Regions from separate parts of the Pseudomonas sp. R4-15 genome, predicted to be linked through region 1. Evidence: riboswitches for the same ligand, from Rfam matches in the RefSeq annotation. Region 1 holds a riboswitch; each other region holds the start of a gene.

Region 1 (6,923 bases):
GGTCTGATCCAGTTGTAGCGCATGAGGTAACGGCCAATATCCTGCTCAGCCATGGCCTGGTTCAGGTACCCCGTTGCAGGTACCCACTCGGTTTTCAAGCTGCGAAACAGTCGCTCCATCGGTGCGTTGTCGTGGCAGTTTCCGCGGCGACTCATGCTCTGTGTCATGCGATAGCGCCATAGGCGCTGGCGGAAGCTGCGGCTAGCGTATTGGCTACCTTGGTCGCTATGAAACAGCACGCCACTTGGCCGTCCACGCACGGCATAGGCCTTGTCGAGTGCCTTGATCACCAGTTCGGCGTCTGGCTTCTCCGAAAGTGCCCAACCCACGGCTCGGCGGCTGTACAAATCCATCACGACCGCTAGGTAATGCCATCGTCCCTGTGTCCAGATGTAGGTGATATCGCCGCACCAGACGCGGTTGGGCGCTTCAACGGTGAATTGGCGTGCAAGACGATTGGGAATGTCGGGGCGCTCAACGTTGGCGCGATTATAGACGTGAACACCGGGCTGCTTGCTGATCAATCCCAGCGCTTTCATCACGCCTCGAACCTTGAAACGGCCCACTTCCGTGCCTTCGTCCTTCAACATGGCCACGATGCTGCGGCTACCCGCCGAACGACGGCTTTGGCTGAACAGTTCATGGATGCGACTACGCAAACCTACCTGCCGGACATCGATGTGACGGCGACGGGCCTGGTGGGCGTAATAGCAGGATCGAGGGAGTTCAAACACCGAGCACAGCAGATGTACCGGATAACGTGCGGTCAGCCGCCGAATCGAACTCAACGTCTGCGCCCGTGTTCCTCGGCCATCAAGAGCGCAGTAGCCTCCTTTAAGATTTTCTTCTCAAGCTCCAGCCGGTTAATCCGCGCCTGGAGCTGCTGAATGGTTTGCTGCTCAGCCGTGAGAGCCTTGGCTGTCGGGGTAATACCGCCACGCTCCTGTTGCAACTGACTCACCCAGCGCCTGAGTGCCGTTTCACCCACATCAAGCGATCGGGCTGCCTCGGCACAGCTGTAGCCCTGATCGAGTACTAGGCAGGCTGCCTCATGTTTGAACTCGGGGGTGAAGGTACGTCTTGGTCTGCTCATCAAACACCTCTGTCTGGCGATCATCTTCGCCTAAAAAGGTGTCCGGGGTTAGTAGACCACTACACCTCGCCCCTTGTGGGAGAGGGGTTGGGGAGAGGGGGCAGGTCTACTGCCCCTCCTGATCCTTGCGCGGTGCGACCTTGTCGATTACCTGCCGTGCTAACGCGTGATACAGCGAGACGGGGGCGATCCATCCAGAGATGCTCGAGGCCATGACGCTGGCCGCCAGCATCGGAATCAGCAGGTCGGGGCTATGGGAGAGTTCCAGGACGATTACCGTGGCGGTCAGCGGCGAGCGTGTCACGCCAGCGAGGTAGGCGCCCATGCCCAGTAGGGCGCAGGTCCGTGGGTCCACGTCCGGCAGTAGCGAGAGCAACGGCGCGAAGGCCGCGCCGATGCTCAGCGAAGGCGAGAACAGCCCGCCGGGGATGCCGGACAGGTAGGACACCACGTTGGCCAGGAACTTCCAGAGCAGGAAGCTCGCATCGGTCATCGGCTCGCCCTCCAGCAGCGCACGGGTCTCTTCGTAGCCAGTGCCGAATACGTGGTTGCCCGAGGCCAGCCCGAGCAGCGCCAGCAGCAGGCCGCAGGCGGCGGCGAAGCGTACCGGGAAGCGCCCGCGTAGCTGACACATGCGTCCAAGCCAGCCCTCCTGGGTCGGCAGCACCAGCTTCACGTAGAACCCGCCGAGCACGCCGCCGAGCAGGGCGCAGGCCGGTACCTCGCTCCAGCCCCAGCCACTCGGCAGACTGCCGCCGATGTTGCCGAAATAGGCGTAGTGGCCCATCAGGCCCAGGGTCACGGCGCCGCCGATCAGCACCGCGGTGAGCACCAGGCCGCTGAAGCGCTGCTCAAAGGTGCGGCTGAGCTCTTCGATGGCGAAGACGATCCCGGCCAGTGGCGTATTGAACGCCGCGGCGATCCCCGCCGCGCCGCCCGCGAGGATCAGTCCGGCGATGGTGCGGCGGTCGTGCAGCCCCAGGCGCCGGCCGAAGGCATAGATGATGGCGGCGCCCACGTGCACCGTCGGGCCTTCGCGGCCCACCGAGCCGCCGACCAGCAGCGCGCCGAGGGTGAAGAGCATGCGTATCGCCGCTACCGGCAGCGCCAGTACCTGGGCACGGAAGCGCAGCGAGGGCGTTTCCAGGGCGGCGATCACCTGGGGAATGCCGCTGCCCTTGGCGTTGCCGAACCAGCGATGGGTGACCCAGGCCAGCAGGGCGAAGCCCGCGGGGGTGATGAGCAATGGCAACCAACTGGCGGCGCCGAGCATGCGTTTGAACAGCGCGAAGGATTCGTCCGCCAGCCAAGCGAAGGCCAAGGCCGCGAGGCCCACCAGCAGAGCCCCGACCCAGAAGGCCAGGCGCTGTCGCCACTCCCGCCAACGTGGGCGGCGAAAGCGGCCAGGCTTGCTCGCGGCGGGCGTGGGGCTGGGCGCCGGTTGGGGCGATGGACTGGGTTGCTCGGACATCGGCGGAAATGGATTGTTACAGAGCGAAGTGGGCGATTATGACCCTCTTTGCCCGCTCGTGCATGCGCGAAGGCTTTGCGCCGGCGTTGACGTTCCTCCTCCGCAACCCCTCCTAGGAAGGGATAGGGGCCTGGACGGGTGCCAGGCCCAGCATCGCGTCGCTTGCCTTCCAGCCCAATTCGAAGCGGGCGCCGAGGACGAAGCGGCCCTGCTGGAAGTCCCAGCGCTCGACCCGTGCGCGCTTGTTTTCACCCGGCTCGATGCACAGCCGGTTGAAGGAGTTCGGCGCGCTGCCGCGTACCCGCGAGGAGAGGGTGGTGCCGGCCTGTACCGTCCAGATGTCATGGCTCAGGCTGGGGTACTGATTGCGCAGGGGCAACACGTAGGGCAGATGGATGTGCCCGCCCATCACCAGGTCCAGCCCGACGTCCGCCCAGCAGGTCAGCGCCGCCAGGGCGCCGCGTTGCAGGTTGCTCAGATCGCTGGGCACCATCGAGCCGAACGGCTGGTGCGCGATCACCATGCGCACTTTGCGTGGGTCGCCGCGTTCGAGCAGGCGACGTACCCGGCGCACCTGGCCGCGGCTCACCAATCCGTCCTTGTGGCGCTTGGGATGGGTGGTGTTGAGGCCGATGGCCAGCAGGCAGTCGTCCTCGTAGATCGGCTCGAGGTTCTTGCCGAAATGCCGGCGGTAGTTGCCGTACGGCCGCAGGAAGCGCGCCAGCAGGTTGTACAGCGGGATGTCGTGGTTGCCGGGGATCACCAGGGAACGTTCGATGCCGTCGGCCTGCAGGCGGTCGAGAAACCCGCGGGCGGCGGCGAACTGGCCGTTGCGCGCACGTTGGGTGATGTCGCCCGAAAGCACCAACAATTGCGCCGGACGCTCGCGCACGTGGGCTTCCAGGGCGGCGACCACCTCGGGCTGTTCGGTGCCGAAGTGGGTGTCGGAGATCTGCACGATGGTCGTCATAGGCCAGAGGATACCGCGGCGTTGTCGAATTGGGGTCCTGCAGGTTTCGAAACGCATGCTGGCAAAAAGATTCCCCACGGCGCGACAGCGCCGTCGTTGACGCGCGAAGCCTCGCGCTCTAACCTGCCGCCTGCCTCAGGTGCCCGCCCGATGCATGACGTCGGCGGGGCATCCGCCAGCTTCGTGCCGGCGCTGCCCCGAGGGTGAAACAGGGAAGCCGGTGACCTCCGCGCGCATGCTGCGCGGGAGCATTCCGGCGCTGCCCCCGCAACGGTAGGCGAGCCTCGGATACGCGATGACCACTGTGCGCAAGCACGGGAAGGTGCGTGTCCTGGCGGGTGATATTGCCCGTCGCTCGCGAGCCCGGAGACCGGCCTGGCGCAGCTCATGGCAGTGCGGCGGGCACGGCGGGGAGTGCGCCGTCGGCGCCCGTCCCGTTTCGCGTCCATTTCTCCGTCTGCCCACGATGACTGACAGTCGTGCGGGTGGCACGACGGAGAACCTCGCTTGAATCCTGTACGTTTCTCGCCGATCGCCTGGGCGCTGGTCGGTGCATCCTGCTTTTCTCCCGCGGCCCTGGCCGCATCCCTGACCCTGGCCGAACAGGTGGTGACCGCCACGCGGACCGACCAGGCGCTGGTCGACGTCGCCTCCAGCAGCGTGCTGACCCGCGAAGACATCGAGCGCAGCCAGGCGCAGAGCCTGCCGCAGTTGCTGCGCGGCCTGCCCGGCGTGCAGTTCGCCAGCAACGGAGGGCGCGGTACCAGCACCTCGCTGTACCTGCGTGGGGTCAGCGACAAGCAACTGCTGGTGCTGGTCGACGGCGTCAAGATCGGCTCCGCGACCACCGGCACCGCGGCCCTGCAGGACATTCCCGTGGAGCGCATCGAGCGTATCGAACTGGTGCGCGGGCCGCGTTCGAGCCTGTACGGCGCCGAGGCGCTCGGCGGCGTATTGCAGATCTTCACCCGCAAGGGCTCCGGCGAGGGATTCAAACCCTATCTGTCGATCGGCGCGGGCAGTCGCTCCAGCTACACCCGCAGCGCGGGTGTTTCCGCGCGGCACGGCGGCGGCTGGTTCGACCTGGGCGTGAGCAGCGAGGAAACCGACGGCACCAATGCGCGCGCCTACCGGGCGTCCTCGCCGGGCAGCTACGAGCCGGACGCCGATGGCTACCGGGAAACCTCAGGCTCGCTGCGTGGCGGCTACCACTTCGACAACGGCCTGCAGCTCGAAGGCAGTTGGCTGCAGGCGAGCACCCACAGCGAGTACGACCCCAGCTCCTCCAGCGCCAGCGCCCGCAAGCCCTATGCCGATGGGGAGCAGCAGGTGATCTCCGGCTCCGCGCGTTTCGCCGTATTCCAGTCCTGGACGGTGGTGCTGCAGAGCGGACACAGTGAGGATCGCGCCGACAACTACCGCGCCGGCAACTTCTACTCGCGCTTCAATACCTCCCGCGACACCTTCGGCTGGCAGAACGATATCCGCCTGGCGGAGAACCAGTTGCTCAGCGCGGGCTTCGACTTCCAGCGTGATCGCATCGATACCAGCGACAACTACGCCGAGGACTCGCGTGACAACCGTGGCTACTACCTGCAGTACCAGGGCCGCTTTGGCCGGCACGGGCTGACCCTGGGCGTGCGCCATGACGACAACCAGGCGTTCGGTGAGCACGACACCGGCAACCTCGGCTGGAGCTACGCGCTGCGTGACGACCTGACGCTCAACGCCAGCTACGGCACCGCGTTCCGCGCGCCCTCGTTCAACGACCTCTACTACCCCGAAAGCGCCTTTACCGCCGGCAATCCCGATCTCTCTCCGGAGAAATCGCGCAGCTACGAGCTGGGCCTGCGCGGGCTGGCCGGCTGGGGCGAGTGGGAGCTGAACGCCTTCGAGAACCAGATCGACGACATGATCGTCTGGGCCGGCAGCAGCCCGATGCGGCCGGAAAACGTCGAGCGCGCGCGCATTCGCGGCCTGGAGGCGAGGGTCCGCGGCGAATGGGCCGGCTGGCAATTGGCGGCCAGCGCCACGCTGATGGACCCGCAGGATCGCAGCAGCGAGAACCATGGCCAGCAATTGGCACGTCGCGCCAAGCGCACCTTCAACCTGGACGCCGATCGCGACCTGGGCGAGGCCTTCGGCGTGGGCGCGACCCTCTACGCCGCCAGCCAGCGCTTCGACGGCAACGACAATGCCGACGACGAACGGATGCCCGGCTACGCCCTGGTGGACCTGCGCGGCGAGTACCGCATCGATGCCGAGTGGCGCCTGCAGGCGCGTCTGGCCAACCTGTTCGACCGTGACTACGAAACCGCGCAGACCTACGAACAACCCGGTCGCGCCTTCTACCTGACCCTGCGCTACCAGGCGCTCTGACGGAGACCCGACGATGCCCGTTCTCCCCCTGCAGCAACGTCTGCTGATCGGCCTGGCCCTCGCCGTGCTGATGGCGGTCACCCGCGGTCAGCACTTCGCTAGCCTGGATGCCTTGCCCAGTGCGTCCTGGGCGGTGTTCTTCCTCGCCGGCCTCTACCTGCGTGCGGGTTGGGGCTTCGCCGCGCTGTTCGTCGAGGCCTCGTTGCTGGATTGGGCAGCGCTGCGCGGCGGGCAGATCACGGACTGGTGTCTGTCGCCGGCGTACTGGGCCTTGCTGCCAGCCTACGCCTGCCTGTGGGGCGCGGGACGCCTGTTCGCCCAGCGTGCCCAGGGCGAGGCGCGTGACCTGCTGGCGTTGGCCGCGTTGGTCTGCTGCACGGCGTTGTGCGCTTACCTGATCTCCGGCGGCGGTTTCTATTTCCTGTCCGGACATTACCCCCAGGCGGACTTGGCCGGCTTCGTCGCGCGCATTGCCAGTTACTACCCGCGCCAGCTCGGCAACCTCGTGCTGTACCTGGTCGCCGCCGCGATCCTGCACTTGTCGTTGGGACTGCTGGCGCTGCAGCGTCGTGAGGCGCGGGGATGAACACCCCTCGCCGATGCCCGGCGCTGCTGGTCGCGGCGCCCGCCTCGGGGCAGGGCAAGACCACCGTCACCGCCGCCCTGGCGCGCCTGTATCGGCGCCAGGGCCAGCGCGTGCGGGTATTCAAGTGCGGGCCTGATTTTCTCGATCCGATGCTGCTCGAACGCGCCAGCGGCGCCCCGGTGCACAGCCTGGACCTCTGGCTGCTCGGCGAGGCGCAGTGCCGGCGCCTGCTCTGGGACGCGGCCGGGGAGGCCGACCTGATCCTCGTCGAAGGGGTGATGGGGCTCTACGACGGCCAGCCGTCGGCGGCGGACCTCGCCGAGCGATTCGGCCTGCCGGTGCTCGCTGTCATCGATGCCAGCGCCATGGCGCAGACCTTTGCCGCCATGGCGCTGGGCCTGGCGGCCTTTCGCCCGACCCTGCG
Region 2 (6,923 bases), 1.3 Mb from region 1:
CGGATTAGCTGCTTCATGTCACTGGCATTGTGCCGGCGCTGGTGGCAGATTGAGCTTCCCGTCCAGTCGTTCTCTTGCACATGTCCCCGCCGTCCTACCGTTTCGTCCTCGCCAGCGCGCTGATCGTGATCGTCGCCCTGCTGTTGGCGCTTCCCCTGCAACTGTTGCCCAGCCTGCTCGCCGGGCTCCTCGTGCATGAGCTGGTGAACAGCCTCACGCCGCCGTTGCAACGCCTCTTCGCCGGGCATATGGGCCGCCTGCTGGCGGTGGGGCTGCTCAGCGTGGTGATTATCCTGGTGCTCGGGCTGGCTTTCGCAGGCGCGTTTTCCTTCGTGCTGCACGAGGTCAACAACCCGGGGCAGCTGTTCGCCCGGGCGATGGACCTGATCGATCGTGCCCGTGAGCAATTGCCCGAATCGCTGGTCAGCTACCTGCCGGCGAACGTCGACGATATCCGCCAACTGCTGCACGACTGGTTGCGCGGACACGTGGCGGAGTTGCAATTGGTCGGCAAGGGCGCGGTGCACCTGTTCGTCACCGTACTGATCGGCATGATCCTTGGTGCGGTGGTGGCATTGCAGCGGGTTCCCGCGCCGGAAACCCTGCGTCCGCTGGCCGCGGAACTGCTGGTGCGGGTGACGCACTTCGCCCGTGCCTTCCGCAACATCGTCTTCGCGCAAATCAAGATCTCCCTGCTCAACACCACCTTCACCGCAGTGTTCCTCGCTGGCGTATTGCCTCTGCTGGGTGTCGAGCTGCCGTTGACCAAGACGCTGATCCTGGTGACGTTCATAGCCGGACTGCTGCCGGTGATCGGCAACCTGATCTCCAACACGGTGATCAGCATCGTCGCGCTGTCGGTGTCGTTGTGGGTGGCGGTGGTCGCACTGGGCTATCTGGTGCTCATCCACAAGCTCGAATACTTCCTCAACGCGCGCATCGTCGGCGGCCAGATCAACGCGCGCTCCTGGGAGCTGTTGCTGGCGATGCTGGTGTTCGAGGCCGCCTTCGGCCTGCCGGGGCTGGTGGCCGCGCCGGTCTACTACGCCTACCTGAAGACCGAGCTGAAGGTGCAGGGCTGGGTCTGAGGTTCCAGCGTATCAAGCCCTAACGCACGAGGCCCGCTGATGCGGGCCTCGTGGTTCTTGCGGGGGCGCGTGTTACAGCGCGGGGGTCCAGGTCACGCCGAACAGGGCGGTGCGGCCCAGTTCCTGGTAGCGGAAGGGGACGCTGGCGAAGCTCGCATCATAGGCCGTGCCGGTGGCCTGGTAGTAGTCGTGGTCCAGCAGGTTGTCGATCTTCAATTCCAGGCGCAGGTCCTTGCGCGCCAGCCAACTGGCCCGCAGGTCGAGCACGCCGTAGCCCGGGATTTCCTCCGCGTTGGCCACATCGTTATAGCTATGGCCAACCAACTGCCAACTTCCACCGATGCTGTAGTCGCCGAAGTGGCGGTCCAGGTCGAACTTGAATGTATTCTGCGGACGGCGCGGTAGACGCTGGCCATCATTGCTACCACCACTGGCGTTACGTGCATCGACCAGTGAATAGCTCGCCTGGGCCTGCCAGCCGGGCAGCGTATAGAAAAGGCTGGTTTCCAGGCCTTGGATACGCGCTTTGTCCACGTTGACCGATGGGTAGCCAACGATCGCGTCGTCGATAACGGTGTGGTAGGCCGAGAGCTCCAGACGTGTCTCGGTTGTCAGCTGACTACGCCATTGCAGCTCTTGGGTGCGCGCCTTCTCGGGATTCAGGTCCGGGTTGCCGTTGCCGTACTGATCATAGAGGTCATTGAAGTTAGGGGCGCGAAATGCCTCGTTGTAGGAGGCAATGAGATCGTTGGTGTCATCCAGGTGGTAAGTGACAGCGGCATTCCAACTGGTGTGGCCGCCGTACGCTTGGTTATCGTCGTAGCGCGCCCCTACTTCGGTGGCGAAGCGTTCGGCTTCCAGGCGATGTTGAATGAAGACCCCATGGTTCCAGCGTGAGTCCTGCGCGAAATCCGGAGCGCTATGCAGCTCGTCCTCGTACCAGTCGACACCTAACTGAAGCTGTTGAGTCTCGCTGAGACTGAGGGTGTTGAGCCAGGACGCCTGATCCCGATAGGTGTTGTAGAGGGACATGCCATAGGACGCATTTGACGTTTGCCGGTCTTCGGCATGGCCGAGTTCGAGCCGGCTGCTCCAGTAATGGCTGAGCCGGGCGTCGAGGAAGGCGCTGGCGCTCGACAGCTCGAAGTCTGTATCGGCGGGGGTGGTCGGGTAGTCAGTGTTGTCATATTCCGCCTTGCCAGTCTGGCGCAGCAGGTTCACGCCGGCCTGCAGGCTGTCGCTGAAGCGATGCGACAGGCTCAGGTTGAAGGCTTTGTTGCGGTAAGCGCTGTCCTCGCTGCCGGGCAGGTCCGTGCGCTGCGTGCCATCGCTTTCATCGAGGGACGCGCCGAGGTCGAAACGGGTCTGCGCGTCACCGCCGGAGAGGCCCAGGCTGCGCTCGAAGGTGCCGTGGCTGCCAATGCCGAAGTGCACGCGCGGGCTCAGGCCCGCCTCGCCGCGGCGGGTGAATATCTGCACCACGCCGCCGACGGCGTCGGCACCGTAGAGCGCCGAGCGGCCGCCGCGTACCACTTCCACGCGCTCGATCTGGTCGAGGTTCAGGTATTCCAGCGAGGTGAGGCCGCTGGAGGCGCCGGCGATGCGCACGCCATCCACCAGTACCAGCGCCTGGGCGCTGCTGGTGCCGCGGATGAACAGGCCCGAGAGGCTGCCCGGGCCGCCGTTGCGGGTGATGCTCACGCCCGGGGCATGGCGCAGCAGGTCGAGCACGTCGGTCGGTTGCAGCCGCTCGATATCGGCGCGGGTGAACACGCTGCTCGCCGCGCTGCTCTGCGCGCGTTCTTCCACGCTGCGGTCGGCGGTGATCAGTAGCGCGTCGAGCTTGAGCGCGTCCTCGCGCGAGACCTCTTCGGCGGTGGCGGGCAGGGTCGGCAGCAGGCTGATCGCCAGCGCCAGGGGAGTGAGTTTCATGGACGTCCTCAAAGGCGAAAGAAGGCTTCGAGGAGGGCAGATAGCGAACGGCGGACGACGGGCACCCGTGCTCGACGGTGCGGCCCTCCGCAGCACCTGGTAGCGTCCATCCTGGCCGGTCTCCGGGCTTTCGACTCGGCGGCTCGCCTTCCCATGCCGATCGGCACAGTGGCGTTGGAGCAGCCGTGGGCCCAGGGGAATGGACCGACGTCGATTACCGTTGCGGGGGCAGCGCCGGAATTGCCCTGGGGCTCACCGGCTTCCCGTTTCACGCGTGCGGGGCACGCGCACCAGGATGGCAAACAGATATCGCGCGCACCTTAATGGCACTGTGCGATGCAGGCAAGCGAAACCCCTGAGCTGGGCGCCTGAACGACGCTCATGTAGCGGTTCGGTGATTCGCTATCTCCCTTGGCGGGATGGGCGCTGTCCCTCGCGCCAGCGCCACTCGAGTCGCCCTATCTGGACACCGAGTGAAGGCTCGGGGGTTGTGAGCGTCCGCTGGCTCAGACCGCCTGGCTTTCACCCAGGTTGGCGGCGGCTTTGTGCAGGTCCAGCACCAGTTGTTCCAGCACCAGCGTTGCACTGCGTGCTTCCTGTGCCGCGCTGGTGCTCTGGATGGCGCCTTGGGTGATGGTCTGCGCCTGCTGGTTGGCGGCCTGCGCCTGGGCGTGCTGTTCGTGCATCGTCTGACTGACCTGCTCGATGCGACGCTGCATCGCGGCGACTTCCTGTTGGATCAGATGCAGCGTGCGATCGGCCTCCTGTGCCTGCTCCACACTGCCGCCGGCGCTGCGCTGGCAGGCCTCCATGGATTCGGCCGCCTGGGCGATCTGCGCGATGATCTCGGCCAGGCTGCTGGCGATCGCTTGGGTCGCCTCGGTGGTATTTCGGGCGAGTTTGCGCACCTCGTCGGCGACCACCGCGAAGCCGCGCCCGGAGTCGCCGGCCCGCGCGGCCTCGATGGCGGCGTTGAGGGCCAGCAGATTGGTTTGTTCAGCGATGCCGCGGATCGAATTGCTCAGGTTGCTTACCGACTGGGCTTGGCTGTTGAGCCCGGAGACCTTTTCCCAGGCACTCTGGACCTGCTTGGCTAATTGGCCGATCTCGGTGGTGGTTCGGGTCACCTGCGCAGCGCCTTCTCGGGCCATGGCCAGGGTGCGCTGCGAAGCGCTGGTGCTGTCGAGCATGTGTTCGCTCATCTCGCCGATGCTACGACTTACCCCATCGGTGGCTTCGGCGGTGATACCGGCTGCAGTGCGCTGGTCCTGGGCGCAACGGCTGGCCTGGGCAGACGCCAGGCCGAGTTCGCTGGATGTACGGCTGAGCGCATTTCCAGCGGTCTTGATGCTGTTCATGGTGGTGTCGAGCTTGTCGACGAAGCTGTTCACCCAGCGCGCGAGCTCTCCACTTTCGTCAGCGCGGAAGTGCTCCGCCGAGAGCCGGCTGGAAAGCGGAGCACCGCACTCGGCGGTGTCCAGGAAAAAATCGCATAGCTGTTGCAGTTGGCGTGAGAGTGGCCGCAGGCTGAGCGCCCAGAAGCTGCCCATGGCGCCCAGCGCGAGTCCTCCGGCAAGTGCATCCAACGCTGGCTGGGTCAGCCCCAGCCAGCGTCCCCCGGCGTAGCCGGCGGCGACCACGGCGAGATGAATTAGCAGGCTGCGCAGTAGACGATAGTTGCTGCTGCGCGGGCGATAGACCTCGGCCAAATCGCCTTCGCACATCATCCCCCAGGTGTCCGGGGAGCCGGGCAATTGCAAGGTGGTGCCCGCGCCGACCACTGGAATGTGGCGATAGTCCGGATAGCCCGGATAGAGCACGAAGAGGTTATGCCCGCGGTGGATGGTTTCGCGCACGCCTGGGTGCAATTCTCCTGTCGCCGGGTTTGTGAAGCGCAGTTCGAACTCGGTCTGGCGTTGTACCCGGACGCTGCCGAAGGCGGTGCTTACGCCTTGCTTGAGGTTTTCGCCGCCGCTGAATGTGTCGTCCTCGAAGCGTGAGCGAGACAGCGCGGTACCCTGGGCGATGCTCGGATCGAAGACCGCCTTGACCATGAACAGGTAGTTGTCGCCGGAATCCGGGTAGACGTGCCCAGCCTCACGTTGGATCAGGTCACTGAGTACGTCATTGGGTATGCGGGCACAGAGGCAGCCTGCGGCCTGTCCGGCGACTTGGACAGGCTGGTGGAACATCAGCGTCACGGCATCATGGAAGCGCGAGCGGGTGGCGCCGAAGCGTTCGGTGAGCGGATCGCAGTAGGGACCCTGGAGGAATTTGTCGCGCAGCCCTTGGGCCAGTGCCCTTGCCTCATGTATCTGCCCCTTTCGGCCGGGACGGCTGGACGCGAGGATCGCGCTATCGGCGGCGACCACGAATAACTCGGAGACTTCCGGCAGATTCGCTTGGATCGTCATCAGCCAGCGCTCGTCGACATCTGGCCACTGGCTGGCGACATGCTGACTGAGTTGGCCGAGTTGCTGCCAGTGCTGCTTGGCCCAGCTAATCAGCAAGCGGGTGCGGGTCTGCACCAGGCCTTCGAAGGTCTTCTCGATACGTGCAGCCTGATGGCGATTCACCAGGCTAGCCCAGCGCAGCTTCAGGGCTCCATTGCTGCCAAACCAGCCCAGCCAATGGCGTTCGTTACTCGACCGCTGCATGCGCTGGCTCTTGAGTTCCATGGACGCCTTGCTCCAAAAAAAACGGATAAACGGGCGCGGGTAGCAAGTCGCGTGCCGGTTTGCCGAGGCTGGACGTTTGAGTGCGCAATAAGGCTCGTGAGGCGCTCGCACGCAGGGTGTCGGTTCAGAATAGGTGCGCGATATGTCTCTGAAACGACAAAGCCCACCGTAGGGTGGGCTTTGCGACGACCGGTGAGCAGTCGGTGCTCGATGGCGTTGAGCGGGGCCGGTGCAGGGGGCGGGTTTGCCTGCGCCAAAGGGGGCAGTCAGTCCGCTAGCCGACGACGGATGGCGGCCTCGATGCCGGCGGCATCCAGGCCGCACTCGGCGAGCATCTGCTCGGGTTTCGCATGCTCGACATAGCGATCCGGCAGACCCAGATGAAGCACCTCGGTCTGCAGAGCCGCGGCGCTGAGGTACTCGCTGACCGCGCTGCCGGCCCCCCCCATCACGCTGTTTTCCTCGACGGTGACGAGCAGCTCGTGGTTCGCCGCCAGGTCCCGCACCAGGTCTTCGTCCAGGGGTTTGACGAAGCGCATGTCGGCCACGCTGGCGTCCAGGGTCTCGGCGACCTGCAAGGCGTCGGCGAGCTGTACGCCGAAGACCAGGATGGCGACCTTGCTGCCCTCGCGGCGCAGTACGCCCTTGCCGATTTCCAGCGGCTCCAGGCCGGGCTCCAGCACGGCGTTCGGGCCGCTGCCGCGGGGATAGCGCACGGCAGCCGGGCCGTCGTAGTGATAGCCGGTGCTCAGCAAGCGGCGCAGTTCGTTCTCGTCGCTGGGCGTCATCACCAGCAGGCCGGGTATGCAGCGCAGGTAGGCGAGATCGAAGCTGCCGGCGTGGGTCGGTCCGTCTTCGCCGACCAGGCCCGCGCGGTCGATGGCGAACAGCACGTCCAGGTGCTGCACCGCGACGTCGTGGACCAATTGATCGTAGGCGCGTTGGAGAAACGTGGAGTAGATCGCCACCACCGGCTTCTGGCCTTCGCAAGCCATGCCGGCGGCCAGCGTCACCGCGTGTTGTTCGGCGATGGCGACGTCGAAGTAGCGCTCCGGGAAGCGCTCGGCGAAGGCCACCAGGTCCGAGCCTTCCTTCATCGCCGGAGTGATGCCGATCAGCCGTGGGTCGGCTGCGGCCATGTCGCACAGCCACTGGCCGAAGATGTTCGAGTATTTCGGTCTGCCGGCCTTCTTCGGCGCGGCGCCGGGGGCTTCCAGCTTGGTGA
Region 3 (6,923 bases), 760 kb from region 1:
CGGCGTCGGTGCCAGACTGATGGCCAGCGAGGTCGCCGCGCCGGCCAGCGAGGACAGCGCGATGCCGGCGAGGATCAGCGTCAGGTTGCCACCGCGTCGGCGCGCCAGCAGGTACAGCGCCAGCGTGGCCAGGGCCGCCGCGCCCATCGCCGTCAGCGGCAGCATCCAGGCGCTGACCCCGGCCAGCCCGTAGTAGAGACAGAGCACCGCGCCGAGACTGGCGCTGGAACTGACGCCCAGCAGCCCCGGCTCGGCCAGCGGATTGCGCAACAGACCCTGCAGCGCCGCGCCGGCGCAACCCAGCGAGAGACCGACGAGGATCGCCAGCAGCACCCTCGGCAGGCGCACCTGCTGCACGATCAACTGCTGGCGCACTGCGGGACGCGACAGGTCGCCCGTTTCCACCGGCGCGGCCAGCAGCGCGCTCGCCACCTCGCCGGTGGCAAGCGGCACCGGACCGACGCGCAGCGAAGCCAGCGCCAACAGCGCCAACAGCGCCAGCAGCACGAGCAGGGCCGGATTCAGCCAGCGGCTCACAGGTTCACCGCCTGCAGCGCCGCCGAGAGCTGTTCGGCGCTGTCGATGAGTTGCCAATCACTGCATCCCCAGTGGTTGCCTGGCAGGCGCACCGCGGGCCGCTGCTCGAGCAACGCCTGGAACAGCGGGTGGCGCGAATAGGCCGAGCGCGCCAGGCCCTGGTCGCCAGGCATGTCGGCAAGGACGAAGGCGTCCGGCGGGTCCTCGAGCAACGCCTCCAGGGAGACCGTTCCCCAACCCCGCACCCGCTGCGCGTTACGCGCGCCAAGGGCGGCGAACAGCGTGTCGACGTAGGTCTCGCGCCCGGCACTGCCGCCGTTGGTGCGCAGGTACAACAGCCGCGGTGCGTGACCGCGCTGCCCCAGGCGTTGCAAACGCCGCTCGACGTCCTCGGCGAGCGCTTCGCCCGCCTCCGAGCGATCGATCTGCGTGGCGAACTCGCGAGTGCTGGCGAGAATCTGCGGCCAACTGACCGGATAACTGGGCGTGACCACACGAATGCCGTTGCGCCGCAGCAGCTCACCCCCGTTATGCGCCAGCCAACGCCGCGAGGCGATGACGATGTCCGGATGCAGTGCCAGCACCTCCTCCAGGCTGGCGCTGTTGCCGGGCAACTGGCGTGCCTGCCGCGCCCAACGGGAACGGGCCGGGTCCTGGCTCTGCCGGGACACCGAGAGCAATTGTCCGGGCGCCGCCAGGCTCAGCGCCAGTTGGTCGGCGCAGAGATTGGTGGAAACCAGGCTCGGCAATGCGGCCTGCACCTGGCAGGCGCAAAGCACGAGGAGCAGCGCAAGCAGACGCATCAGAAATCCAGGCCGGCCTGACCTTTCACACCGGCGCCGAAGGCGTGCTTGACGTCGCGGATTTCACTCACGGTATCCGCCAGCTCAACCAGCTCCGGCCGTGCGGCGCGGCCGGTGACGATCACGTGCTGGTGCGCCGGACGATTGCGAATCGCCGCCAGCACCCGCTCGCTGTCCAGGTAGTTGTACTTGAGCATGTAGGTCAACTCGTCGAGCAGCACCAGATTCAGCGCCGGGTCGGCGAGCATGGCCTCGGCACAGGCCCACGCCTGGTCGGCGGCGGCCTTGTCGGCATCCCAGTTCTGGGTGTTCCAGGTGAAGCCGGTGGCCATGGCGTGGTAGGTCACCTGGGGCAGGTTCTGCTGCAGGAAGATGACTTCGCCGGAGGCCTGGGTACCCTTGATGAACTGCACCACGCCGCAGCGGTGGCCGTGGCCCAGGGCGCGGTAGAGGGTGCCGAAGCCGGACGTGCTCTTGCCCTTGCCGTTGCCGGTGATCAGCACGAAGACGCCGCGCTCGATCTGCGCGCGCTCGATGCCCGCATCCACCACGGCCTTCTTGCGCTTCATGCGCTCGGCGTGGTTCTGCTTCTTCTGTTCGTCGATCATGGAGGGGCTCCGGCAGCCTGGACAGTCTGTCGATGCGGCCGGAACGGGAGCGCTGCGGCCGAAGGCCACAGAAAACGAATGCGCCACTCGCGATGCGACCGGCGCTTCGGCGCTCGCCCACACCCCGGGGCGCACCTTGATGTGCGGGCGAACGGGCCGGTCTTCTGGCTCGCCTTCAACCGTTGCCGCGCCTTCCCGAAGCATCTTCAGTGGCTCGTGCGACAACGTCAGGCTTACAGCAGCGGGGGCTGCGCCGGACTACCCGTCTTGCGGGGTCACCGGACTTCCCGTTTCACCCCGCTCTCGCGGGGCACCTGTTCGTCGCCGCGCAGGGTAGCCGGTTGCGCCCTGCCCGGCAATCTTCACCCCGACACGTTGACGCCGAGCCGCCATGCTGGCACCTTTCCCGCCGCTTCAGGTGTCCCGCGAGAGCGGGGTGAAACGGGAAGTCCGGTGAGTGCGAATGCACGATTCCGGCGCTGCCCCCGCAACGGTAAGCAGGTGATGGTCCGCAATTGCGCCACTGTGCCACGGCATGGGAAGGCTGCATCCATCGTGCCCTGCAAGCCCGGAGACCGGCCTGGAATACATCAACCAAGACGACCGCGGTGGGCGGATGCGTCGGCGCGGGCCTTGGGCATCGCCGTACGTGCGCACCCCTCCTTTGGTATCCCAAGAGGGCCCGATATGAACAACGCAACCCTGAGCCACGGCGCCAGCGCCGCCCTTCCCCTATCCCAACGCATCGCCGTTGCCGCGGGCAGCCTGCTGCTCGGCTGCGCGTTGATCTGGTTCGCCGGCTTCTCCCACCTGGAGATCGTGCACAACGCCACCCACGACGCGCGCCACAGCGCGGCGTTCCCGTGCCACTGACGGGGTGTCGACGATGATCACACGTATCGCGCGCGCCGCGGGCTTTTCGGGCTTGCTGGCGGCCCTGCTGCTGACGCTGCTGCAGAGCTTTTGGGTGACCCCGCTGATTCTCCAGGCTGAGACCTACGAGAGCGCCGGCGCCCCTGCCGAGCAGGCACATGAGCACGAAGCAGGCACACCCACTCACTCGCATGACCACGAAGCCTGGGCGCCGGAGGATGGCGTTTCGCGTACGGCCTTCACCGCACTGGCCAACCTGGTGGTGGCGGTTGGCTTCGCGCTGATGCTTGCCGGCCTGTTCACCCTGCGCCATCCGGCGCACACCTGGCAGGGACTGCTGTGGGGACTGGCGGGCTTCGCGGTGTTCAGCCTGGCGCCCTCCCTCGGACTGCCGCCGGAGGTCCCCGGCACCGCCGCCGCGGCGCTGGAATTGCGTCAGTACTGGTGGATCGGCGCGGCCAGCGCGACCGCCGTCGGCCTCGCGCTGCTGGTGTTCGCCCGTCACTGGGCGCTGAAGCTGCTGGGCCTGCTGCTGTTGCCGCTGCCCCACCTGATCGGCGCGCCGCACCCCGAGGTCCACGAAAGCCTGGCGCCGGAAGCCCTGGCGCAGGAGTTCATCTACGCCTCGCTGGTCACCAACGCGCTGTTCTGGGCCGCCCTGGGCTGGCTGTGCGCCGGGTTCTTCCGTCGCGAGTCCGCCTCGCTGCGCGGCTAGGGCCTGTTCCCGTTTCATTCACGGCCGCGCCGGCACCTGTTTTGGCGCGAGACAAGGCGCAAGTCGCAGGGCTTACCGGGGTAAGTCCAAGACGAGTAACGCCGTATCGCGCCAAAACAGGTGCCGGCCGGTAGGGTTGTGCCAGAAATGACCTGCGCTGTCGTTGCAGGACTTGCCAAGGGAGTGGCCATTGGCTGCGTCCTGCGCCTAACCGCAGGCCATTTCTGGCGACAACGCGGTTCGCGAATGAAACGGGAACAGGCCCTAGGCGATCCGCCTCAACATGTAAAGGGTCTCGTCGACTCGCGCAGCCGCTTCGGCGATGACCACCTCACCGCCCAGCTCCCGCAGCCGGGCGTTGAGGTCCCCGGCGTAGAGCGCGCGGCGCCAGTCACGGTAGTTCTCCGGAGGCGCCAGCCAGGCATGCAGCGCGGGCAAGCGAAAGGCCCAGTTGCCGGCCTCGCAGGCGAAACCCGCCGCACGCAGGCGCGCCACCACCGGCGGGTCGCCCAGCAACACCCCGCGGCACACCTCGAACATCAGCGCGCCGTGATGCGCCAGCAGCGGTGGATCTTCGGATTACGTGCGAAGTCCGGGTCCAGCGTCTGCGCGCTGATGTCCTCGATGGCGTAGCGCGCGCTCAGGTCCGCATCCAGCTCGAAGCGCCGGAAGTTGTTGGAGAAGTACAGCACTCCGCCCTTGGCCAGGCGCGCCATGGCCAGGTCGATCAGGCGGACCTGGTCGCGCTGCACGTCGAACACGCCCTCCATGCGCTTGGAGTTGGAGAAGGTCGGCGGGTCGATGAAGATCAGCTCGTACTCGCCTCGGTCGGCTTCCAGCCAGGCCATCACGTCGCCCTGCTCCAGGCGGTGCTTGTCGGAGAAGCCGTTGAGCGCCAGGTTGCGCCGCCCCCAATCCAGATAGGTCTTCGACAGGTCGACGCTGGTGGTGCTGCGGGCACCGCCCTTGGCCGCATGCACGGTGACCGTGGCGGTGTAGCAGAACAGGTTGAGAAAGCGCTTGCCGGCGGCTTCGCGGGCAATGCGCAGGCGCATCGGCCGGTGGTCGAGGAACAGCCCGGTGTCCAGGTAGTCGGTGAGGTTGACCAGCAGGCGCACATCGCCTTCGCGCACTTCCATGAAGCGCCCGGCGTCGCCCTGACGCTCGTACTGGCGCTTGCCGGCCTGACGTTCGCGGCGCTTGACCACCACCCGCTCGGCGGGAATCTCCAGCGCCTGGGGAATCGCCGCGAGGGCGTCGAGCAGGCGCGCCTGGGCCTTCTCCGGATCGATGGAGCGCGGGGCGGCGTATTCCTGCACGTGCACCCAATCGCCGTAGAGGTCCACCGCCAGTGCGTATTCGGGCATGTCGGCATCGTACAGTCGATAACACTGCACGTTCTCCTTGCGCGCCCACTTGCCCAGCGCCTTGAGGTTCTTCTGCAACCGGTTGGCGAACATCTGCCCGCCTTCGGACAGGCGCGGCGGTTCGCTGCGTATCGCCGGCGGACGCTCCACCAGCTTGCCGCCGATCATCCGCGCATTGCTCGGCGTCTCGGCACGGGCGGTGACGAACTGCTCCGGTTCGACGCGGAACAGCAGCAGCTTGCATGGCAGCGCGCCGTTGAACAGCGCGTATTGCTTATGGCTGCGCAGGCCCATGCGCTTGCCCAGCTCCGGCGCGCCGGTGAACACCGCCGCCTGCCAGCCGACACAGGCCTGGCGCAGGCGCTCGCCCAGGTGCTGGTAGAGGTAGAGCAGGCTCGCCTCGTCGCCCAGGCGCTCGCCGTAGGGCGGGTTGCACACCAACAGTCCCGGCTGCTCCTGGTCCGGATGCGGCTCGAAGGTCGCCAGTTCGCCCTGGTAGACACGTATCCAGCCGTCCAGGCCGGCGCGCTCGATGTTGTTGCGTGCCGGCTGGATCAGTCGCGGGTCGGCCTCGTAACCGCGAATCCACAGCGGCGTCTGCGCCAGTCCTTCGCGGGCCCGCTGCTCGGCCTCCTGGTGCAGGCGCTGCCAGAGTGCCGGAACGTGCCCCAGCCAGGCGGAAAAGCCCCAGCGCTGGCGCTTTAGGTTGGGAGCGATGTCGGCGGCAATCATCCCGGCCTCGACCAGGAAGGTGCCGACGCCGCACATCGGGTCGGCCAGCGCATGGCCCTGCTTGGCCAACTGCGGCCAGCCGGCGCGAATCAGGATCGCCGCGGCGAGGTTCTCCTTGAGCGGCGCCGCGCCCTGCTGCAGACGATAGCCCCGCTGGTGCAGGCTGTGGCCGGAGAGATCCAGAGACACGGTGGCCTCACCGCGCTCCAGGCGCAGATGGATGCGCACGTCAGGGTTCTCCCGGTCCACCGAGGGCCGCTTGCCGAAGCGCTCGCGCAACTGGTCGACCACCGCGTCCTTGACCTTCAGGGCGCCGAAGTGGGTGTTGTCGATGCCGCTACCCTGGCCGCTGAACTCCACCGCGAGGCTGCCGCCGGCGTCCAGATGTTCGCTCCAGTCGACGCTATGCACGCCGTCGTAGAGGCTCTGCGCTCCACTCACCGGAAAGCGCGCAAGGACCAGCAGGACGCGGTTCGCCAGACGCGACCAGAGGCACAGGCGATAAGCGCTTTCCAGGTCGGCCTGGCCGCGTACCACCGCGACCTGCGCACGCCCCTCCTGCAGGCCGAGCACGCTCGCTTCGTCGAGCAATAGCGACTCGAGGCTCTTGGGACAGGTGAGGACCAGCTCGTGTAATTCGGACATCGGGTTACCTGGCGGCGGCAGCGCCGCGAAAAATGAATTGCATGATGTGACACAGCGCCGCTGCTTTGCCCAGCGCCAGACTCACCGTCCGTCGGCCATCGCCAACTGGCCCGGGGCCATCCGCGCCCTTAGAGCGCCCTGCATCGCTACTTATCCGTTGAGAACGAGTCTTCGTTACCTGCTTATGACAAAAAGATCGTTCCACTCGCCTCTTACATTGGTTAGAAAAACTTCACCGGGGACGCAATGTCCATCGGCAGAGACATCGCCACGCCGGCAGCGGTGTTTCGAAGGCAGACCTTCTGCCAGGCCCAAGGGCCATCGGGAATTACAGTCAATAACTGAGGGCAACACCCTATGAAGAGACTCAAGCGTGATCCGGTGGAACGAGCATTCATGCGCGGTTACCAGCACGGCATTCATGGCAAATCCCGTGACCTCTGTCCTTTTACCCAGGCGTCCACCCGGCAGGCCTGGATCAATGGTTGGCGCGAAGGTCGCGGTGACCATTGGGATGGCTATACCGGTACCGCCGGTATCCATCGCCTGAACGAGTTGCGCGCGGCCGGCTGACAACGCCCGGATCACGACTCCTTATTCCAAGCCGCCTCATCCGGGCGGCGGGCCAACGGCCCAGGGGCTC

The links. A riboswitch is a leader RNA that binds a small molecule or an ion and turns the genes downstream of it on or off. The one in region 1 is predicted to bind cobalamin.
Region 2: linked by a shared signal. The riboswitch ahead of ACYRGX_RS00240 (TonB-dependent receptor domain-containing protein) and the one ahead of btuB (TonB-dependent vitamin B12 receptor) in region 1 are both predicted to bind cobalamin.
Region 3: linked by a shared signal. The riboswitch ahead of ACYRGX_RS12475 (CbtB domain-containing protein) and the one ahead of btuB (TonB-dependent vitamin B12 receptor) in region 1 are both predicted to bind cobalamin.

The regions. Positions count from the first base shown of each region.
Region 1 is NZ_CM147293.1:3,367,341-3,374,263, reverse strand. It holds one part of gene ACYRGX_RS16045 (IS3 family transposase) at 1-832, opposite strand, end outside; one part of gene ACYRGX_RS16045 (IS3 family transposase) at 832-1,093, opposite strand; gene ACYRGX_RS16040 (chloride channel protein) at 1,200-2,564, opposite strand; gene ACYRGX_RS16035 (metallophosphoesterase family protein) at 2,677-3,534, opposite strand; cobalamin riboswitch at 3,704-3,927, shown strand; gene btuB (TonB-dependent vitamin B12 receptor) at 4,042-5,913, shown strand; gene ACYRGX_RS16025 (hypothetical protein) at 5,927-6,499, shown strand; gene ACYRGX_RS16020 (cobyrinate a,c-diamide synthase) at 6,496-6,923, shown strand, end outside.
Region 2 is NZ_CM147293.1:49,395-56,317, reverse strand. It holds gene ACYRGX_RS00250 (cobalamin-binding protein) at 1-8, shown strand, start outside; gene ACYRGX_RS00245 (AI-2E family transporter) at 81-1,088, shown strand; gene ACYRGX_RS00240 (TonB-dependent receptor domain-containing protein) at 1,161-3,020, opposite strand; cobalamin riboswitch at 3,117-3,330, opposite strand; gene ACYRGX_RS00235 (methyl-accepting chemotaxis protein) at 3,527-4,171, opposite strand; gene dxs (1-deoxy-D-xylulose-5-phosphate synthase) at 5,965-6,923, opposite strand, start outside.
Region 3 is NZ_CM147293.1:2,611,707-2,618,629, reverse strand. It holds gene ACYRGX_RS12490 (FecCD family ABC transporter permease) at 1-537, opposite strand, end outside; gene ACYRGX_RS12485 (ABC transporter substrate-binding protein) at 534-1,340, opposite strand; gene cobO (cob(I)yrinic acid a,c-diamide adenosyltransferase) at 1,340-1,948, opposite strand; cobalamin riboswitch at 2,086-2,281, opposite strand; cobalamin riboswitch at 2,348-2,546, shown strand; gene ACYRGX_RS12475 (CbtB domain-containing protein) at 2,636-2,821, shown strand; gene ACYRGX_RS12470 (CbtA family protein) at 2,835-3,536, shown strand; gene ACYRGX_RS12465 (hypothetical protein) at 3,801-4,076, opposite strand; gene rlmKL (bifunctional 23S rRNA (guanine(2069)-N(7))-methyltransferase RlmK/23S rRNA (guanine(2445)-N(2))-methyltransferase RlmL) at 4,076-6,280, opposite strand; gene rmf (ribosome modulation factor) at 6,638-6,853, shown strand.